DNA from 3 places in the Streptomyces sp. NPDC020299 genome. Region 2 is predicted to be linked to each of the others. Evidence: riboswitches for the same ligand, from Rfam matches in the RefSeq annotation. Region 2 holds a riboswitch; each other region holds the start of a gene.
The links. A riboswitch is a leader RNA that binds a small molecule or an ion and turns the genes downstream of it on or off. The one in region 2 is predicted to bind thiamine pyrophosphate.

Region 1 (5,719 bases), on a different contig from region 2:
GGGCCGTGACCCACCGTGGCCGGGACCCCCGGGGCCGCGGCCCGTACGCCGGACGGTGTTCGGTTCGGATGCTCGGGTCAGACGGCGAGCGCCTGGGCGCGGCGCTTCACCTCCGTGCCGCGATTCTCGCTCAGGGCCTGCGCGGGGGTGCCGGGGAGGCTCGGGTCCGGGGTGAAGAGCCATTCCAGCATCTCTTCGTCGGTGAAGCCGTCGTCCCTGAGGAGCGTCAAGGTCCCGGACAGGCCCTTGACGACCTTGTCCCCGTCGATGAAGGCGGCGGGGACGTGCAGAGCCCGGTTCTCACCACGGCGTACGGCGATGAGCTGGCCCTCCTTGACCAGGTGCCGAACACGTGTCACCTCGACGCCGAGCTTTTCGGCGATGTCGGGCAGGTTCAGCCAGGCGGGGACGAGAGCATCGGTCTTCGCGTCAATCTCGGTCACGGGAACAAGCCTGCCATCTGCCACTGACACTCGGAAGCCAGGCCGGTCCACCTGGGGCGACTTCCCTGGTCCCGGGCCTATGCCGTGGCGTTCTTCAGCGGCCTCGCCGGGTCGGCCAGCAGCTCGGGCCGCATCGGTGTGCCCGCCTCGATCAGCCGTCGCCCCTGTGCCAGGTCCCTCGGGCGTCCCACGGCGAGCAGGGCCACCAGCCGGTCCTCCTTCAGCCAGCAGACCGTCCAGGCGGGACCGGCCGGGTCGCCGCGCCAGAGGGTGCGGTCGGCCGCGCCGTGGTGACCGGCGTACTGGACGAAGCGGCCGAACTGCTCGGACCAGAAGTACGGCACGGGGTCGTAGGCCGCGGGGGTCTCGCCGATGATGTTGGCGGCGACCGTGCGCGGGCCCTGGAGGGCGTTGTCCCAGTGGTGGACGAGCAGCCGCTCCCCGTACCGCCGGGAGGGGAAGGAGGCGCAGTCGCCGACCGCGTACACGTCCGGGGCGCAGGTCCGCAGGTGCTCGTCGGCCACCACCTCGCCGTGCGCGCCGAGTTCGATGCCGGAGCCGGCCAGCCACGCCGTGGCGGGGCGGGCGCCGATGCCGACGACGACGGCGCCCGCGGCCACCCGCGAGCCGTCGTCGAGCACCACCGCGCCCGGCTCGACGCGCTCCACGCGCGCGTGGGTGCGCAACACGGCGCCGCTGTCGGCGTACCAGGGCACCATCGGCGCGGCCACCTCGGCCGGGAGCGCGCCGGCGAGGGGGCGGTCCGCCGCCTCCACGACCGTCACCGCACAGCCCGCCTCGCGGGCCGCCGTGGCGAACTCGGCGCCGATCCAGCCCGCGCCGACGACCACGATGTCGTGCTGCCGGGCCAGTACCGGCCGCAGCCGTTCGGCGTCGTCGAGGGTGCGGAGCAGGTGCACGCCGGGGACGCCCTCCGTGCCGGGCAGCCGCACCGGTTCGGCGCCGGCGGCCAGGACCAGGACGTCGTACGGCACGGGCCCGGCCTCGGTGTCGACCTCGTGGTCGTCCGGGCGCACGCCCAGCGCCTCGCGGCCGAGCAGGAGTTCGATGCCGAGCGCCTCGAAGTCGACGTCGAAGGCGGAGCCCTCGGCCTTGCCGAGCAGCACGGCCTTGGACAACGGGGGCCGGTCGTACGGTTGGTGGGGTTCGGCGCCGATCAGTGTCACGGTGTCCCGGAAGCCTTGTTCGCGCAGGGCGACGGCGGTCTGCACCCCGGCCATGCCCGCGCCGACGACGACCACGCGCCGCGCCTGTGACGTGCCCTGTTCCCGCGTCTGCTCGCTCACTCGATCACCATAGTCAACTGACTCTTCGTCAGTCAGGGGGCGTGCTCAGTGATCTGTTCCACAACGCTCGTACCCGCTCCGGACTGCGATTCCCACTCCCAGGTCTCCTTCAGCCGCACCCGGCCGTCGGGCAGCTCGACGACGGTGGACGCGCAGTGCCCCGAGGAGGTCGTCCCGTCCCGCTTCAGCTGCACGTACCGGAAGTCCAGCCGGTCTCCCTCCCGGGTGCCCACCAGACACCCGCGTACGACATCGCCGCCCGCGTACTCGGCCCAGATCTCGCCGTCCTTCTCGTGGTACGCGAACCGGGTGCGCGTACCCACCTGCCCCGGCGCCTGGTCCGCGACGGGGGCGAGGATCAGACCGTCGAGCGAGCGGGCCATCGGCGGAGGCCTCCTTACACGTCACGTGCTACGGGGGGTACGGTACAAGCACTCGCGGGAGCCCGGACGCACCGGGCTGAGAGGGAGGCTGGCGGCCTCCGACCGTACGAACCTGATCCGGGTCATGCCGGCGAAGGGAGGGGCTGGACGCCCATGTCGTCACGTACGTCCGACGTCCTCGTCATCGGGGGCGGAATCATCGGCCTGGTCACCGCCTGGCGGGCCGCGCAGCGCGGCCTGGCCACGGCCGTGGTGGACCCGGCGCCGGGCGGCGGGGCCGCCCAGGTGGCGGCCGGGATGCTGGCCGCCGTCACGGAACTGCACCACGGCGAGCAGACGCTGCTCGGCCTGAACCTGGCGTCGGCCCGCCGCTATCCGGACTTCGCGGCCGAGCTGACCGAGCTCACCGGCCTGGACCTCGGCTACCGCAGATGCGGCACGCTCGCCGTCGCGCTGGACGCCGACGACCGCGCCCACCTGCGCGAACTGCACGCCCTTCAGCACCGCTCCGGCCTGGAGTCGGAGTGGCTGTCGGGGCGGGAGTGCCGGCGCCTCGAGCCGCTGCTCGCGCCGGGCGTGCGCGGGGGTCTGCGGGTGGACGGCGACCACCAGATCGACCCGCGCCGCCTGGCGGCCGCGCTGCTCGCCGCGTGCGAGCGGGCCGGTGTGGTCTTCCACCGGGTGTGGGCCGAGCGCTTCGACGTCGTACGGGACCGGGCGGCCGGCGTCACCGCCTCGGACGGCGGTGAGCTGCGCGCGGGCCAGGTGGTGCTGGCGGGCGGGAGCCTGAGCGGGCGGCTCGCGGGCCTGCCCGAGGACCTGCTGCCGCCGGTGCGGCCGGTGAAGGGGCAGGTAGTGCGGCTGACCGTGCCGGAGCGGTACGCGCCGTTCCTCAACCGGACCGTACGGGCCGTGGTGCGCGGCAGTCACGTCTATCTGGTGCCCCGGGAGAACGGCGAGCTGGTCGTCGGGGCCACCAGCGAGGAACTGGGCTGGGACACGACGGTGACCGCGGGCGGGGTGTACCAGCTGCTGCGCGACGCGCACGAGCTGGTGCCCGGCATCACCGAGCTGCCGCTCACCGAGACCCGGGCCGGACTGCGCCCCGGCTCCCCCGACAACGCGCCGCTGCTCGGCCCGACCGGTCTGGACGGGCTGCTGCTGGCCACCGGGCACTACCGCAACGGTGTGCTGCTCACGCCGGTCACCGGGGACGCCCTGGCGCACGCCCTGACCACCGGCGAACTGCCCGAGGAAGCCCGGCCGTTCACCCTCAAGCGCTTCAGCGAGGCCCGCACGGAGCTGCCCGTATGAACAACCCGCTCACCATTTCCGTCAACGGAGAGCGCCGGGAGGTCGCCCCGGGCACCGCTCTCGACACCCTCGTGAAGTCCCTCACCGCGGCGCCGCGCGGTGTGGCCGCCGCGCTCAACGAAACCGTCGTCCCGCGCGCGCAGTGGCCGTCCACGGCCCTGGCCGAGGGGGACCGCGTCGAAGTCCTCACCGCCGTCCAGGGAGGCTGACCATGGCCGACGACCCCTTCGTCCTCGGCGGTACGTCCTTCACGTCCCGCCTGATCATGGGTACGGGCGGTGCGCCCAGCCTCGACGTGCTGGACCGGGCGCTGGTCGCCTCCGGCACGGAGCTGACGACCGTGGCGATGCGTCGGGTGGACCCCGGCGTGCACGGCTCGGTGCTGTCCGTGCTGGAACGGCTCGGCATCCGGGTGCTGCCGAACACCGCGGGATGCTTCACCGCCGGGGAGGCCGTGCTCACCGCCCGGCTGGCACGCGAGGCACTGGGGACCGACCTGGTGAAGCTTGAGGTCATCGCGGACGAGCGCACGCTGCTGCCGGATCCGATCGAGACACTGGAGGCGGCGGAGACGCTGGTCGACGACGGGTTCACGGTGCTGCCGTACACCAATGACGATCCCGTGCTGGCGCGGAAGCTGGAGGACGCCGGGTGTGCGGCGATCATGCCGCTGGGGTCGCCGATCGGGTCCGGGCTGGGCATCCGCAATCCGCACAACTTCCAGCTGATCGTCGAGCACGCGCGCGTGCCGGTGATCCTGGACGCGGGGGCCGGTACGGCGTCGGACGTGGCGCTGGCGATGGAGCTGGGGTGTGCGGGGGTGATGCTGGCCTCGGCGGTCACGCGGGCGCAGGAGCCGGTTCTGATGGCGGAGGCGATGCGGCGCGCGGTGGAGGCGGGGCGGCTGGCGCGGCGGGCGGGGCGGATTCCCCGGCGGCACTTCGCCTCGGCGTCCTCTCCTGCGGAGGGCTTGGCTGTGCTTGATCCTGAGCGGCCCGCTTTCTAGTGCGGCCTTGCTGTAGTCCCGTTCTTGTCTCCCACCCACGCACCACCCGTTTCCAGTTGGTTGACAGGTGGACGTTTCCTGTGGGGGTCAGGCGCCGTTGGCGGCCTTCCGGTCGTGGGAAGCGTCACAGGTCGGCTGCAGTCGGGGTGCTGTTCTGGCCGAAACCGTGGGGGTGTCGGTCCTGGCTCGTAGACTCACCTGCGTGGATATGACCCTTCAGGACCCTCTCGTCGGGCAGGTGCTCGACGGCCGTTACCGCGTGGACGCGCGGATCGCGGTCGGCGGGATGGCCACGGTCTACCGGGCGCTGGACACCCGGCTCGACCGGGTCCTCGCGCTCAAGGTGATGCACCCGACGCTCGCGGCCGACGGATCGTTCGTGGAGCGGTTCATCCGGGAGGCGAAGTCGGTGGCCCGGCTCGCCCACCCCAATGTCGTACAGGTGTTCGACCAGGGGGCCGACGGGTCGTACGTGTATCTGGCCATGGAGTACATCGCCGGGTGCACCCTGCGGGACGTGCTGCGGGAGCGGGGCGCGCTGCAGCCGCGGGCCGCGCTGGACATCCTGGAGCCGGTGCTGGCCGCGCTGGGTGCCGCGCACCGGGCCGGGTTCGTGCACCGGGACATGAAGCCGGAGAACGTCCTGATAGGGGACGACGGGCGGGTCAAGGTGGCCGACTTCGGGCTCGTGCGGTCCGTGGACACGGTGACCAGCACGACCGGCGCCGTGCTCGGGACGGTGTCGTACCTGGCGCCCGAGCAGGTCGAGCACGGGACGGCGGATCCGCGTGTCGACGTGTACGCGTGCGGTGTCGTGCTCTACGAGATGCTGACCGGCGGCAAGCCGCACGCCGGGGACACCCCGGCCCAGATCCTCTACAAGCACATCCACGAGGACGTGCCGCCGCCCTCGGCCGCCGTGCCGGGACTGGCGTACGAACTGGACGAGCTGGTCGCCGCCGCCACCGCCCGCTCCCCCGAGCTCAGGCCGCAGGACGCCGTGGCCCTTCTCTCCCAGGTGCGGGAGGCCCGCGCGCAGGTCGGTGAGGAGCGGCTGGACGTGGTGCCGCCGCAGGCGATCTCCGGCCCGCACGACAACGCCGAGGACCGGACGAGTGTGATCCCGCGCGCGTTGACGTCCCCCACGCTCGGCTCCGCTCGCGCGGGGGGACCCCCATCTCGCCCGCTGCCGGTCAACGAGGCGGACGAGCCGGGGGCGGTCCTGAACCGGACCAGCCTGCTCCAGGCCCCGCCGGCCGAACCGCC
Region 2 (5,719 bases):
ACGTCCGCCAGGCGGGCCCCGACTCCTCCTGGCGCCTCAGACCGCGGATCGCACTCGACGAACGCCTCCGCAGCCAATACCAGCCGTCCTGCAAAGGCTGCTGGAACAGCACCGCACACAACATGCCGAGTACGGCACCCACCACTCCATTGGCAACATCGATCCCGCCCATGCCGGAGACAGTAGTGATCTTGCCGGGCGGCGACCGGCGGCTTGCCCTTTCCGTTACGACGAGCGGCCCTCGGCGGACGGTCCCGGGTCAGCCAGGCTGTGCCGGGAGAGACCGGGCGGTCCGTGCTCCCTGCCGGCTTCAGGCCATCCGGCAGCACGGACCACCCGTCGTCCGGGCTCAGTCCGCGATCGGCAGATACACACGGTTCCCGCTCGCCGCGACCTCCTTCGACTTCTGCGCCGTACCCTCCTCGATGTCGGCCTGAGTTTTGCCGTGTTCACGCCTGATGTCGTGTGAGATCTTCATGCTCGACAACACGAGCCAGGAATCGGAAAGCACCGGGGCAACCGCAGGTTGTGCGCGTCCGGCCTCAGAAGGTTGCCCACTCCGAGCTCGGAAGGCGGTGATAGACGTCGTCGATCCATTCAGAGGCGACAAAGACCGGCCGAGTGAGCACGACATCTCCGACCCTCTGCACGCACATCACCAGACCGAGAGTCTGTGAGCCCGGGTCAGCCCCGGGCATGTAGAAGAGTTCGCAGTACGGTTCTCTCACCTCGGCGCGCTCTATGAGCCACTGCTCCATCTCAGAGGGGACACGTCCGACGAGCGCCTTCCCGTCAGCCAGGACCTGGGGCCCGAGGCGGGCGTCCACCGTAATGCCGGCCAAGCGGACGCCATCCGCGTAGTAAGCGGTCAGGCCCACGTCCGTGAAGCCCTCCAGACCCGTCACGGTGTCTCCCCACGGGATGCTCTTGCGGTAGCCCGCTGCACCCCGGCCAAGGGCACTGGCCACTTCTGCGGGGCGCATTCCGAACATCAGCGGGCCGATGCGCTCGAACGGCTCCAGCGTCCATTGCAACCGCTCGTCGTCGCGCTTCACATCCCATATGCCCATGCCCGTGAGCCCACCTCTTCCTGACGATCGAGCGCTGAAGCAGGCAGCTTACGGTGGATCACAACCCGGCCATACGGCCAAGCGCCGCCCCCGGCTTTCAGCTTTTCTGGGGACGGCGCCTCTACTGGCGTCGGTCAATCCGCTATCGGCAGGTACACCCGGTTCCCCGCCTCAGCGAACTCCTTCGACTTCTGGAGCATCCCCTCGGCTACCTCCTCAGCCGACGCCCCCTCAGCCGCCGCACCACCGAACCGCTCTGTGATGCTTTGACTGATCTTCATGCTGCAGAATTTCGGCCCGCACATGGAGCAGAAGTGGGCCGTCTTGGCGGGCTCGGCCGGGAGCGTCTCGTCGTGGAACTCCCGTGCCGTGTCCGGGTCGAGGGCGAGGTTGAACTGGTCCTCCCACCGGAACTCGAAGCGGGCGTCGGACAGTGCGTCGTCCCATTCCTGGGCACCTGGGTGGCCCTTGGCGAGGTCGGCTGCGTGGGCGGCGATCTTGTAGGTGATGACGCCGGTCTTGACGTCGTCACGGTTGGGCAGGCCCAAGTGCTCCTTGGGCGTGACATAGCAGAGCATCGCCGTGCCCCACCAGGCGATCATCGCGGCACCGATGCCGGAGGTGATGTGGTCGTACGCCGGTGCGACGTCCGTGGTCAGCGGGCCGAGCGTATAGAACGGAGCTTCATCGCAGATCTCCTGCTGAAGGTCGATGTTCTCCTTGATCTTGTGCATCGGGACGTGTCCCGGACCCTCGATCATGGTCTGTACGTTGAAACGCTTGGCGATCCCGTTGAGTTCCCCAAGCGTTCGGAGTTCCGCGAACTGCGCCTCGTCGTTGGCGTCCGCGATCGAGCCCGGCCTGAGACCGTCGCCCAGCGAGTACGTGACGTCGTAGGCGGCGAGGATCTCGCAGAGCTCCTCGAAGTTCTCGTACAGGAACGACTCCTTGTGGTGCGCCAGGCACCAGGCCGCCATGATCGAGCCGCCGCGCGAGACGATGCCGGTCTTGCGGTTCGCGGTCAGCGGCACGTACGCCAGACGCACGCCGGCGTGGACGGTCATGTAGTCCACGCCCTGCTCGGCCTGTTCGACGACCGTGTCCTTGTAGATCTCCCAGGTCAGTTCCTCGGCCTTGCCGTCGACCTTCTCCAGTGCCTGGTAGAGCGGCACCGTTCCGATGGGGACGGGGGAGTTGCGCAGCACCCACTCGCGGGTGGTGTGGATGTTGCGGCCGGTGGACAGGTCCATGACCGTGTCGGCGCCCCAGCGGGTCGCCCAGGTCATCTTCTCGACCTCCTCCTCGATGGAGGAGGTCACCGCCGAGTTGCCGATGTTGGCGTTGACCTTCACCAGGAACCGCTTGCCGATGATCATCGGCTCGATCTCCGGGTGGTTGACGTTGGCGGGCAGCACTGCCCGGCCCGCCGCGATCTCCTCACGGACGACCTCGGGAGAAACGTTCTCCCTCAGCGCCACGAACTCCATCTCGGGTGTGATTTCGCCACGGCGTGCGTAGGCGAGCTGGGTGACCGCCTGGCCGTCCCGGCCCCTGCGCGGCTGGCGGGGCCGTCCGGGGAAGACCGCGTCGAGGTTGCGCAGGCCGCCCCGGGGCGAGGTGTGCTTGATCCCGTCGTCCTCAGGGCGGACGGGACGGCCCGCGTACTCCTCGGTGTCTCCGCGGGCGATGATCCAGTTGTCCCGCAGCGGCGACAGGCCCCTGCGGACGTCGGTCTCGACAAGTGGATCGGTGTACGGGCCGGAGGTGTCGTACAGCGTGACCGACCGGCCGGTGGTGAGGTGCACCTGACGGACCGGCACGCGCAGGTCGGGGCGCGAACCCTCGACATACCCCTTGTGCCAGCCGATGGACTTCCCGGCCTCCCCGTCGCTGGAGAGCTGCGTGGAGGCAGGCGTGCGTGCGTCCTTGTTGGTCATGAGACCTACTCCCTACGCCGGCATTACCCGGTAACAGGTTCGGCGGTCGACGCAGCGGTTTCCGTCTGTCGGTGTTCCACGTGAAACATCGCGAAGACGGAGGTCAGCGCCCTCTCAGCCCGGTGCTCCGAGCTCCCGCGTGTGCAAAGGTGCCTCCACGCTAGCGTCATTTGTGGCGCGGTGAACAGTCCGCCTCTGCCCGTTCTTGCAATGATCGGGCGGTGACCACGACGCAACAGCCTCCGTACCCGCCCCCCGAGCCGCCACACGGGCACGGCCCTGGCGACGGCTCAGAATCCGGCCACGCCGCCGGTGAGGGGCGCGGGGACGGCGGAGAACACGGACAGGGCGGGGGACACGGGCACTCCCACAGTCACAGCCACGGCCCCGCGGCCCCGGTCTCCAAGCATCTGCGCAAGGTCATCGCGGCCATTCTGATCCCGTTCACCGCGGCGGTAGTGGTCGGGCTCGTGGTTCTGTGGCCCGGCGGCGCCCCTCCGCACAAGCGAACGGGCGTCGGCTTCGACCGGCAGACGCAGCAGGCCACAGTCACCAAGGTCGTGGAGGTCAGCTGCAAGTCGGTGTACGCCTCCGGGGGCACCTCGACCGGCGACACCTCCACCGCCGGGGTCAGCTCCGCGCAGCAGGAGGCGAGTGGCACCTGCAAGAAGGCGACGATCCGGGTCGACACCGGCAAGGACAAGGGCCGTACGTTCACGGAGATCGTGCAGCCGGACCAGCCACGACAGCTGCACCAGGGCGAGAAGGTCGTGGCCGCCTACGAGCCCTCGGCGCCGAAGGACCTGCAGTACTCGGTGACCGACGTCAACCGGCGCTTCCCGACGGCACTGCTGGCCGGGATCTTCGCACTCGCCGTCGTGGTCGTCGGGCGGATGCGTGGCGTCATGGCGCTGGTCGCGCTGGCCATCAGTTTCCTGATCCTCAACTTCTTCATCCTGCCCGCGATCCTGCAGGGGTCGAACCCGCTGATCGTGGCGGTGGTCGGCGCCAGTGCCATCATGCTGATCGCGCTCTACATGTGCCACGGCCTGTCGGCCCGTACATCGGTGGCCGTCCTCGGCACGCTGATCTCGCTGTCCCTGATCGGTGTCCTCGGCAAGCTGTTCATCGGCTGGGCCGCCCTCACCGGCAACACGGACGACAGCACCGGTCTGATCCACGGCCTGTATCCGTCGATCGACATGAGCGGTCTGCTGCTCGCCGGTGTCATCATCGGCTCGCTCGGTGTCCTGGACGATGTGACGGTGACACAGACCTCGGCCGTGTGGGAACTGCACGAAGCCAATCCGTCGATGGGCTGGCGGGGGCTGTACCGCGCGGCCATCCGTATCGGCCGTGACCACATCGCATCCGTCGTCAACACGCTCGTGCTGGCCTACGCGGGTGCCGCGCTGCCGCTGCTCCTGCTGTTCTCCATCGCGCAGAGCAGCGTGGGCACGGTCGCCAACAGCGAGCTGGTGGCGGAGGAGATCGTTCGCACGCTGGTGGGTTCGATCGGTCTGGTGGCCTCCGTACCGGTCACCACCGTCCTAGCGGCTCTGGTGGTGGCGGCCGACCGTCCGGGAGCGGCGCCGGCCGCGGCCGGCGTGAGTTCGCCGGCTCCGGCACGCGGTGGACGGGGTCGGCGCCGGAAGCGGTGAGGCTGCGGCAGGAGTTGACGGAAGCAGGCGGAGAAGCGTTACTGCAAGCTCCCCGGTGCCGAGGCGGAGCTCCCCGGGCCCTGCCGTGACGCTTCAGCCGGCGCTCTGCTCCTCGGCCAGGATGCGGTCCAGAGCCTCGTCGAGGTGGGTGTCGAAGTCGGCCAGCGCCCCCTCCTGCCCCAGCGGCACCAGCTTGTCCGTACGGTCGAGGAAGGCCACCAGCGGGGGCGTCGAGGAGCGGAACAGGGCCTGGTCCGCCCCCACCTGAAGCCTGATCAGCACCTCACCCAGCGCCTCGGGGCCTGCGGGCGAGATGCGCACATCGCCGTCGCCGCACGGCCGGCCCACCCCGTCAACCAGCAGCTCGCGCCCGAAGGCCCAGGTCACCGGGGCATCACCAGGCAGGTGGAAGGTCAGCCGCACGGCATAGGGATCACATGTCTCGTACCGCAGTTCCACGGGGATGCGGAAGGAGAGCTCCTCCGACACGAGAAAGCTCATCATGACTTCTGCCTGTACGGACTCGCGCATCGCCCATCCCGTCATAGGACACCGACTGGCCGGTAATGACCCCTTTGACACTGATGAAATCTTGCTGAAAGTACACAGGAGATCACAAGGAGTGAGTTTTCAGATACTGATAGAGACCGCGATCGAGCCCAGGTTCCGGCCGATTTCCGTCTGGAGCCGCTGGACCGCGGGCAGCAGCCGGTCGGACTGATGGGACGGCAGGGAGATGGCCATCGTGGCAGCCGTGGTGCCGACGGTGATCGGGATCGCGGCACAGACCGTGCCCAGCGCGTACTCCTGCCGCTCTGTCACCGGTTCCATCCGCCGGATCCGCTCGAGGCGCCGCAGCAGGGCGTGGTCGTCGCGCACCGTGTACGGCGTGAGGGACTGCGCGGGATAACGGTCGAGGTGGTCCCGGCGGGCCTCCTCGTCCAGTTGGGACAGCAGACACTGACCGATGGCGTGCGCGTGCCCGGTCTCGCGGAAGTCGGCCCACTCCTCGACCGCAGGGTTGCCCGGGGTGTCGGAGACACACATGACC
Region 3 (5,719 bases), on a different contig from region 2:
AACGCCTCGCCCTGGTCGTGCGTCACGGCGAGCACGGTGGTCCCCAACCGGCCGAACAGCTCCCGCAGTTCCACCACCAGCCGCTCCCGCAGCGACCGGTCGAGCTGCCCGAGCGGCTCGTCCAGCATCAGCAGCCGGGGCCGGGGCGCGAGCGCCCGGGCCAGCGCCACCCGCTGCTGCTCACCGCCCGACAGCCCGGCGACCGCCCGGCGCGCGGCGCCCGGCAGGCCCACCAGGTCCAGCAACTCCCCCACCCGGGCCTCCTGCTGAGCCTTCGCCGCCCCCTGCATCCGCAGCCCGAAAGCCACGTTGCCGCCCACGTCCCGCTGCGGGAAGAGCTGGTGGTCCTGGAACATCAGCCCCACCCCGCGCCGGTGCGCGGGCACGCCCTTCTGATCGCGTCCGTCGAGCACCACCCGCCCGGAGTCCAGCGGTTGCAGCCCGGCCACCGCCCTCAGCAGCGTCGACTTGCCGCTGCCGCTCGGCCCGAGCACGCACACGATCTCGTGTTCGGCGACCGACAGGTCCACGGCGTCGAGCACCGCCCGCCCGCCGAAGCGCACGGTCGCGGCCGCAAGGCTCAGCAGCATCAGAACTCCCCCGTCCGGTCGGTGCGCAGCCGCTCCAGGACGAGCAGGGCCACCGCGCACACCACCATCAGAATCGTGGAAAGGGCCATCGCCTGCCCGTAGTTGAGATCGCCGGGCCGGCCGAGGAGGCGCGCCACCGCGACCGGCAGCGTCGGGTTGTCCGGCCGCGCGATGAACACGGTCGCCCCGAACTCCCCCAGCGACACCGCGAAGGCGAACCCGGCCGCGATCAGCAGCGCCCGCCGCACCATCGGCAGGTCGACCTCCCGCCACACCCGCCAGGGCGAGGCCCCGAGCACGGCCGCCGCCTCCCTCAGCCGCCCGTCCACGGCCCGCAGCACGGGCAGCATGGTCCGTACGACGAACGGCACGCCGACCAGCGCCTGCGCGAGCGGCACCAGGATCCAGGACTGCCGGAGGTCCAGCGGCGGCTTGTCGAGCGCGATCAGGAACCCGAAGCCGACGGTCACCGCGGACACGCCGAGCGGCAGCATCAGCAGCGCGTCGAAGCCGCGCACGATCCGGCCCGCGTCCCGGCGGGCGAGCGCGGCGGCGGCCAGACCGCCGACCAGCACCGCGATGCCGGTGGCGGCGACGGCGTACTGCAGGGAGTTGGAGATCGCGTTGATCGGCGCCACCAGGAACATGCCGCCGTCCTCGCTGGTCAGCGCCCGGTAGTAACCGAAGCCGGGCGCGTCCAGCGAGCGCCGCACCAGCACGGCGAGGGGCAGCACCAGCAGTACGGCGACAGTGGCGAGGACGCCGGCCAGCAGCGCCCACTGCCCCGCGCCGCGCGGCCGGCGGGCGGTCACGGAGGCGTCCACCAGCCGCAGCGCGGCCTCCCGGCGCCGTACCGTCCAGGCGTGCACGGCGAGGATCGCGCCGACCGCGGCGAACTGCACGATCGTCAGGACCGCGGCCGTGGAGAGGTCGAAGATCTCGGAGGTCTGCCGGTAGATCTCCACTTCGAGCGTGGAGAACGTGGGCCCGCCGAGGATCTGCACGACGCCGAAGGAGGTGAAGGTGAACAGGAAGACCATCAGCGCGGCGGCGGCCACGGCGGGCGCGAGCGCGGGGAGCGTGACCCTGCGCCAGGCGGTCAGCGGCGAGACGCCGAGCATCCGCGCGGCCTCCTCCTGACGCGGGTCGAGCTGCGCCCACAGCCCGCCGACCGTCCGTACGACGACCGCGTAGTTGAAGAAGACATGGGCGAGCAGGATCGCCCACACCGTGGTGTCCAGCCGTACGCCCCACAGCTCGTCGAGCAGCCCGCCGCGCCCGACCAGCGCGAGGAAGGCGGTGCCGACCACGACGGTCGGCAGCACGAACGGAACCGTGACGACGGCCCGCAGCACCTGCTTGCCGGGAAAGTCCAGGCGGGCGAAGGCGTAGGCGGCGGGCAGCGCGATCAGCAGGGTGAGCGCGGTGGAGGCCAGGGCCTGCCAGGTGGTGAACCACAGCACGTGCCGGATGTCCGGCTGGGTGACGACGTCCGCCATTCGCCCGAACTGCCAGACGCCGTCCACCTTCAGCCCGCGGGCCACGATCGCGGCCACGGGCCAGGCGAAGAACACCGCGAAGAACGCGACGGGCAGGGCCATGAGGCCGAGCCGCGCCGCGGTTCCCCGCCTGAGCGCGGCTACTTCAGTACGAGCGACGTCCATGACTTGACCCACTGGTCGCGGTTGGCGGCGATCTTGCCGGGGGCCATGGTCTCCGGGTCCTTGGCGGCCGGACCGTACTCGGTGAACTCCGCGGGCACCTTCGCGCCCTGGACCACCGGGTAGACGAACATGTTGAGTGGCATGTCCTCCTGGAACTCCTTCGAGACCAGGAAGTCGATGAACGCCTTGCCGCCCTTGGCGTTGCCCGCGTTGCTCAGCAGCCCCGCGAACTCGATCTGCCGGAAGCAGGTGCCGGTCGCCACACCGGTCGGAGCGGTGCTGGGCCGCTTCTTGGCGTAGATCACCTCGGCGGGCGGGGAGGAGGCGTACGACACGACGAGCGGCCGGTCGCCGCCGGCCTTCCTGCCCCCGGACGATCCGGAGAACTCCTGGTCGTAGGCCTGCTCCCAGCCGTCGACGACCTTGACGCCATTGGCCTTCAGCTTCTTCCAGTAGTCCTGCCAACCGCCGTCCCCGTACTTCGCGGCGCTGCCGAGCAGGAAGCCGAGACCGGGCGAGGAGGTGGCGGCGTTCTCGGTGACGAGGAGGTTCTTGTACTCGGGCTTGGCGAGGTCGGCGAAGGACTGCGGCGGGGTCAGCTTGTGCTTGCTGAAGTAGGCCTTGTCGTAGTTGACGCAGATGTCGCCGTAGTCGATGGGCGTGACCCGGTGCCTGCCCTTGTCGAGCTGGTAGGCGGCGCCGACGGTGCCCAGGCCCTTCGCCTCGTACGGCTGGAACAGGCCGTTGTCCAGGGCCCGGGACAGCAGGGTGTTGTCGACACCGAAGAAGACGTCGCCCTGCGGGTTGTCCTTGGTCAGGATGGCCTTGTTGACGGCCTGGCCGGCGTCGCCGTCCTTCAGGACCCTGAGCTTGTACCCGGACTGCTTCTCGAAGTCCTTCTGCACGCTCTTCGACACGGCCCACGAGTCGTGGCTGACGAGGGTGACGGTCTTGGAGTCCGCCGATCCCTTGGCGCCGGACGACCCGCACCCTGCCAGAGCGGGCAGCGCGAGCAGACCGAGCCCGGCGGCAGCGGCCACGAACGTCTTGTTGTGCACTGGATTCCTCCTGGGGTTCCAGGAAGAACGCGGCCCCGCCCGGGACACACCCGGGCGGGGCACAACAGCTTGAGTGATGACCGAACTTCCTACCCAGAATGACCTGGGCGAGGTTCAGAGGGTCTGCGGCCCGATCGCCGCACTCTCAGCGCTGTGGCGCTCCCCTGTCGGAATATGAAGATGTGTTGATGCGGCCAGATTACCGCTCGGTGGCGGCGAGCTGACCACAGGCTCCGTCGATCTCCTGCCCACGGGTGTCCCGGATGGTGACGGGCACACCATGGGCGGCGATGGCCTCCACGAACGCCTTCTCGTCCTCCGGCCGCGAGGCGGTCCACTTGGACCCCGGCGTCGGGTTCAGCGGAATCAGATTGACGTGCACGGGCTTGCCCTTGAGCAGCCGCCCGAGCCGGTCACCGCGCCAGGCCTGGTCGTTGATGTCGCGGATCAGCGCGTACTCGATGGACAGCCGGCGCCCGGACTTCTCGACGTAGTCGAACCCGGCGTCGAGCACCTCGCGCACCTTCCAGCGCGTGTTCACGGGTACGAGGGTGTCGCGCAGCTCGTCGTCGGGCGCGTGCAGCGAGATCGCGAGGCGGCACTTGAAACCCTCGTCGGCGAACCGGTGGATCGCCGGGACGAGCCCGACGGTGGAGACGGTGATGCCGCGCTGCGACAGCCCGAGCCCGTCCGGCTCGGGATCGGTGAGCGCCCGGATGGCACCCACCACGCGCTTGTAGTTGGCGAGCGGCTCGCCCATCCCCATGAAGACGATGTTGGACAGCCGCGCCGGTCCGCCGGGCACCTCTCCGTCCCTGAGCGCCCGCATCCCGTCCACGATCTGATGGACGATCTCGGCGGTGGACAGATTCCGGTCGAGCCCCGCCTGTCCGGTCGCGCAGAACGGGCAGTTCATCCCGCAGCCCGCCTGCGAGCTGATGCACATGGTGACCCGGTCCGGGTACCGCATCAGCACCGACTCGACGAGCGTCCCGTCGAACAGCCGCCACAGCGTCTTGCGGGTGGTCCCCTGGTCGGTCGACAGATGCCGCACCACCGTCATCAGCTCCGGCAGCAGCGCCTCCCGCAGCTTGGCGCGCGAACCGGCGGGGATGTCGGTCCACTGCTCCGGGTCGTGCGCGTACCGCGCGAAGTAGTGCTGCGAGAGCTGCTTGGCACGAAACGGCTTCTCCCCGACCTCGGCCACCGCCTCCTTGCGCTCGGCAGGCGTGAGATCAGCGAGATGCCGCGGCGGCTTCTGGGCTCCGCGGGGGGCGACGAAAGTGAGTTCTCCGGGCTTAGGCATGGCCATACCAGTGTCGCAGATCGACAGGGGTGGCCCGGGACGGGTGGCGGGGCGGTCAGGGACGGCCTGGCCCCAGGGTGTCGCGGAGTTCGGCTATGTCGCGTTCGAGGTCTCGGTACTGGTCGCTGACCTTGCGGTCCTGGGTGGGGATGACCCGGCCCTCGTCCAGGGCGGTGAGCCGGTCACCGAGGGCGGCCAGGGCTGCCTGTCGGCCGAACCAGCCTGGGGTGCCCTGGGTCGCGTCCAGTTCCTTCTGGGCCGCGCGGAAGGCGGCGTGGACTCGCTCGCGCAGGGGGAGCAGGTCCTGGCGGAGGCGTTGGGTCTTCTCCCGCAGTTCCAGCATCGACTCGATGAGGCCGGCGAACGACTCCCCGATCTCCGCCATGCCCTGGGCGTGCGCCACGAGTTCCTCGAGGGCCGGCATGATCTCGTCGAGGTCGTTCTCGTCCTTGCCGACGAGCAGCGCCCGTGTGTCGGCGTACTCCTCGGACATCCGGTCTATGTCCCCGAGGATCCGCGTGGCCACGGCGGTCTGCTGCCGGATGGCGTCGACGGGCGTCCCGTCGCGGTGCCCGAGCAGTGCGGCGATCTCCGCGAGCTCCTGCGCCAGCTGCTCCCGCATCTCCAGCAGTGCCTGGTGCGTCTCGTCGGCGGAGTCGATCGTGGACCTCAGGCTCCCGGCGAGCGCCTCGACCGCCTCGGCCGCCTCCTGCTCTCGCCTGGCACGCCTACGTCCCCACATACGAGCCACCCCTCCCGGACACAAATCACGCTGAAGTGATCATATGTTCGGAAGGGGTGGTTCCGGGATTCTCGGACGCAATCGCCGGTACGGACGGTACGGAAGCGGCGGTCAGCCGGACCCTACGAAGATCACCAGCAGAAGCCATACGACTGGGGCCGTCGGCAGCAGCGAGTCCAAGCGGTCCATGATGCCGCCGTGGCCGGGGAGCAGCGTGCCCATGTCCTTGATGCCCAGGTCGCGCTTGATCATGGACTCGCCGAGGTCGCCGAGGGTGGCGCTGGCCGCGACCGCGAGGCCCAGCAGGAGGCCCTGCCACCAGGCGCCGTCGTCGATCAGGAACTGCATGCACAGCGCGC

Region 1: another riboswitch for thiamine pyrophosphate. It lies ahead of thiO (glycine oxidase ThiO); the one in region 2 lies ahead of thiC (phosphomethylpyrimidine synthase ThiC).
Region 3: another riboswitch for thiamine pyrophosphate. It lies ahead of ACH45E_RS32640 (thiamine ABC transporter substrate-binding protein); the one in region 2 lies ahead of thiC (phosphomethylpyrimidine synthase ThiC).

What each region holds. Positions count from the first base shown of each region.
Region 1 is NZ_JBIRWL010000004.1:237,584-243,302, forward strand. It holds gene ACH45E_RS12435 (Rv2175c family DNA-binding protein) at 78-443, opposite strand; gene ACH45E_RS12440 (FAD-dependent oxidoreductase) at 521-1,750, opposite strand; gene ACH45E_RS12445 (hypothetical protein) at 1,783-2,133, opposite strand; TPP riboswitch at 2,178-2,289, shown strand; gene thiO (glycine oxidase ThiO) at 2,287-3,447, shown strand; gene thiS (sulfur carrier protein ThiS) at 3,444-3,656, shown strand; gene ACH45E_RS12460 (thiazole synthase) at 3,659-4,453, shown strand; gene pknB (Stk1 family PASTA domain-containing Ser/Thr kinase) at 4,656-5,719, shown strand, end outside.
Region 2 is NZ_JBIRWL010000003.1:193,206-198,924, forward strand. It holds gene ACH45E_RS08740 (hypothetical protein) at 1-172, opposite strand, end outside; gene ACH45E_RS08745 (hypothetical protein) at 350-478, opposite strand; gene ACH45E_RS08750 (hypothetical protein) at 543-1,070, opposite strand; gene thiC (phosphomethylpyrimidine synthase ThiC) at 1,205-3,007, opposite strand; TPP riboswitch at 3,000-3,156, opposite strand; gene ACH45E_RS08760 (YibE/F family protein) at 3,229-4,668, shown strand; gene ACH45E_RS08765 (SsgA family sporulation/cell division regulator) at 4,762-5,199, opposite strand; gene ACH45E_RS08770 (IclR family transcriptional regulator C-terminal domain-containing protein) at 5,299-5,719, opposite strand, start outside.
Region 3 is NZ_JBIRWL010000015.1:87,155-92,873, reverse strand. It holds partial or broken gene ACH45E_RS32650 (ABC transporter ATP-binding protein) at 1-590, opposite strand, end outside; gene ACH45E_RS32645 (iron ABC transporter permease) at 590-2,191, opposite strand; gene ACH45E_RS32640 (thiamine ABC transporter substrate-binding protein) at 2,230-3,312, opposite strand; TPP riboswitch at 3,381-3,488, opposite strand; gene rlmN (23S rRNA (adenine(2503)-C(2))-methyltransferase RlmN) at 3,512-4,618, opposite strand; gene ACH45E_RS32630 (hypothetical protein) at 4,674-5,360, opposite strand; gene ACH45E_RS32625 (phosphatidate cytidylyltransferase) at 5,472-5,719, opposite strand, start outside.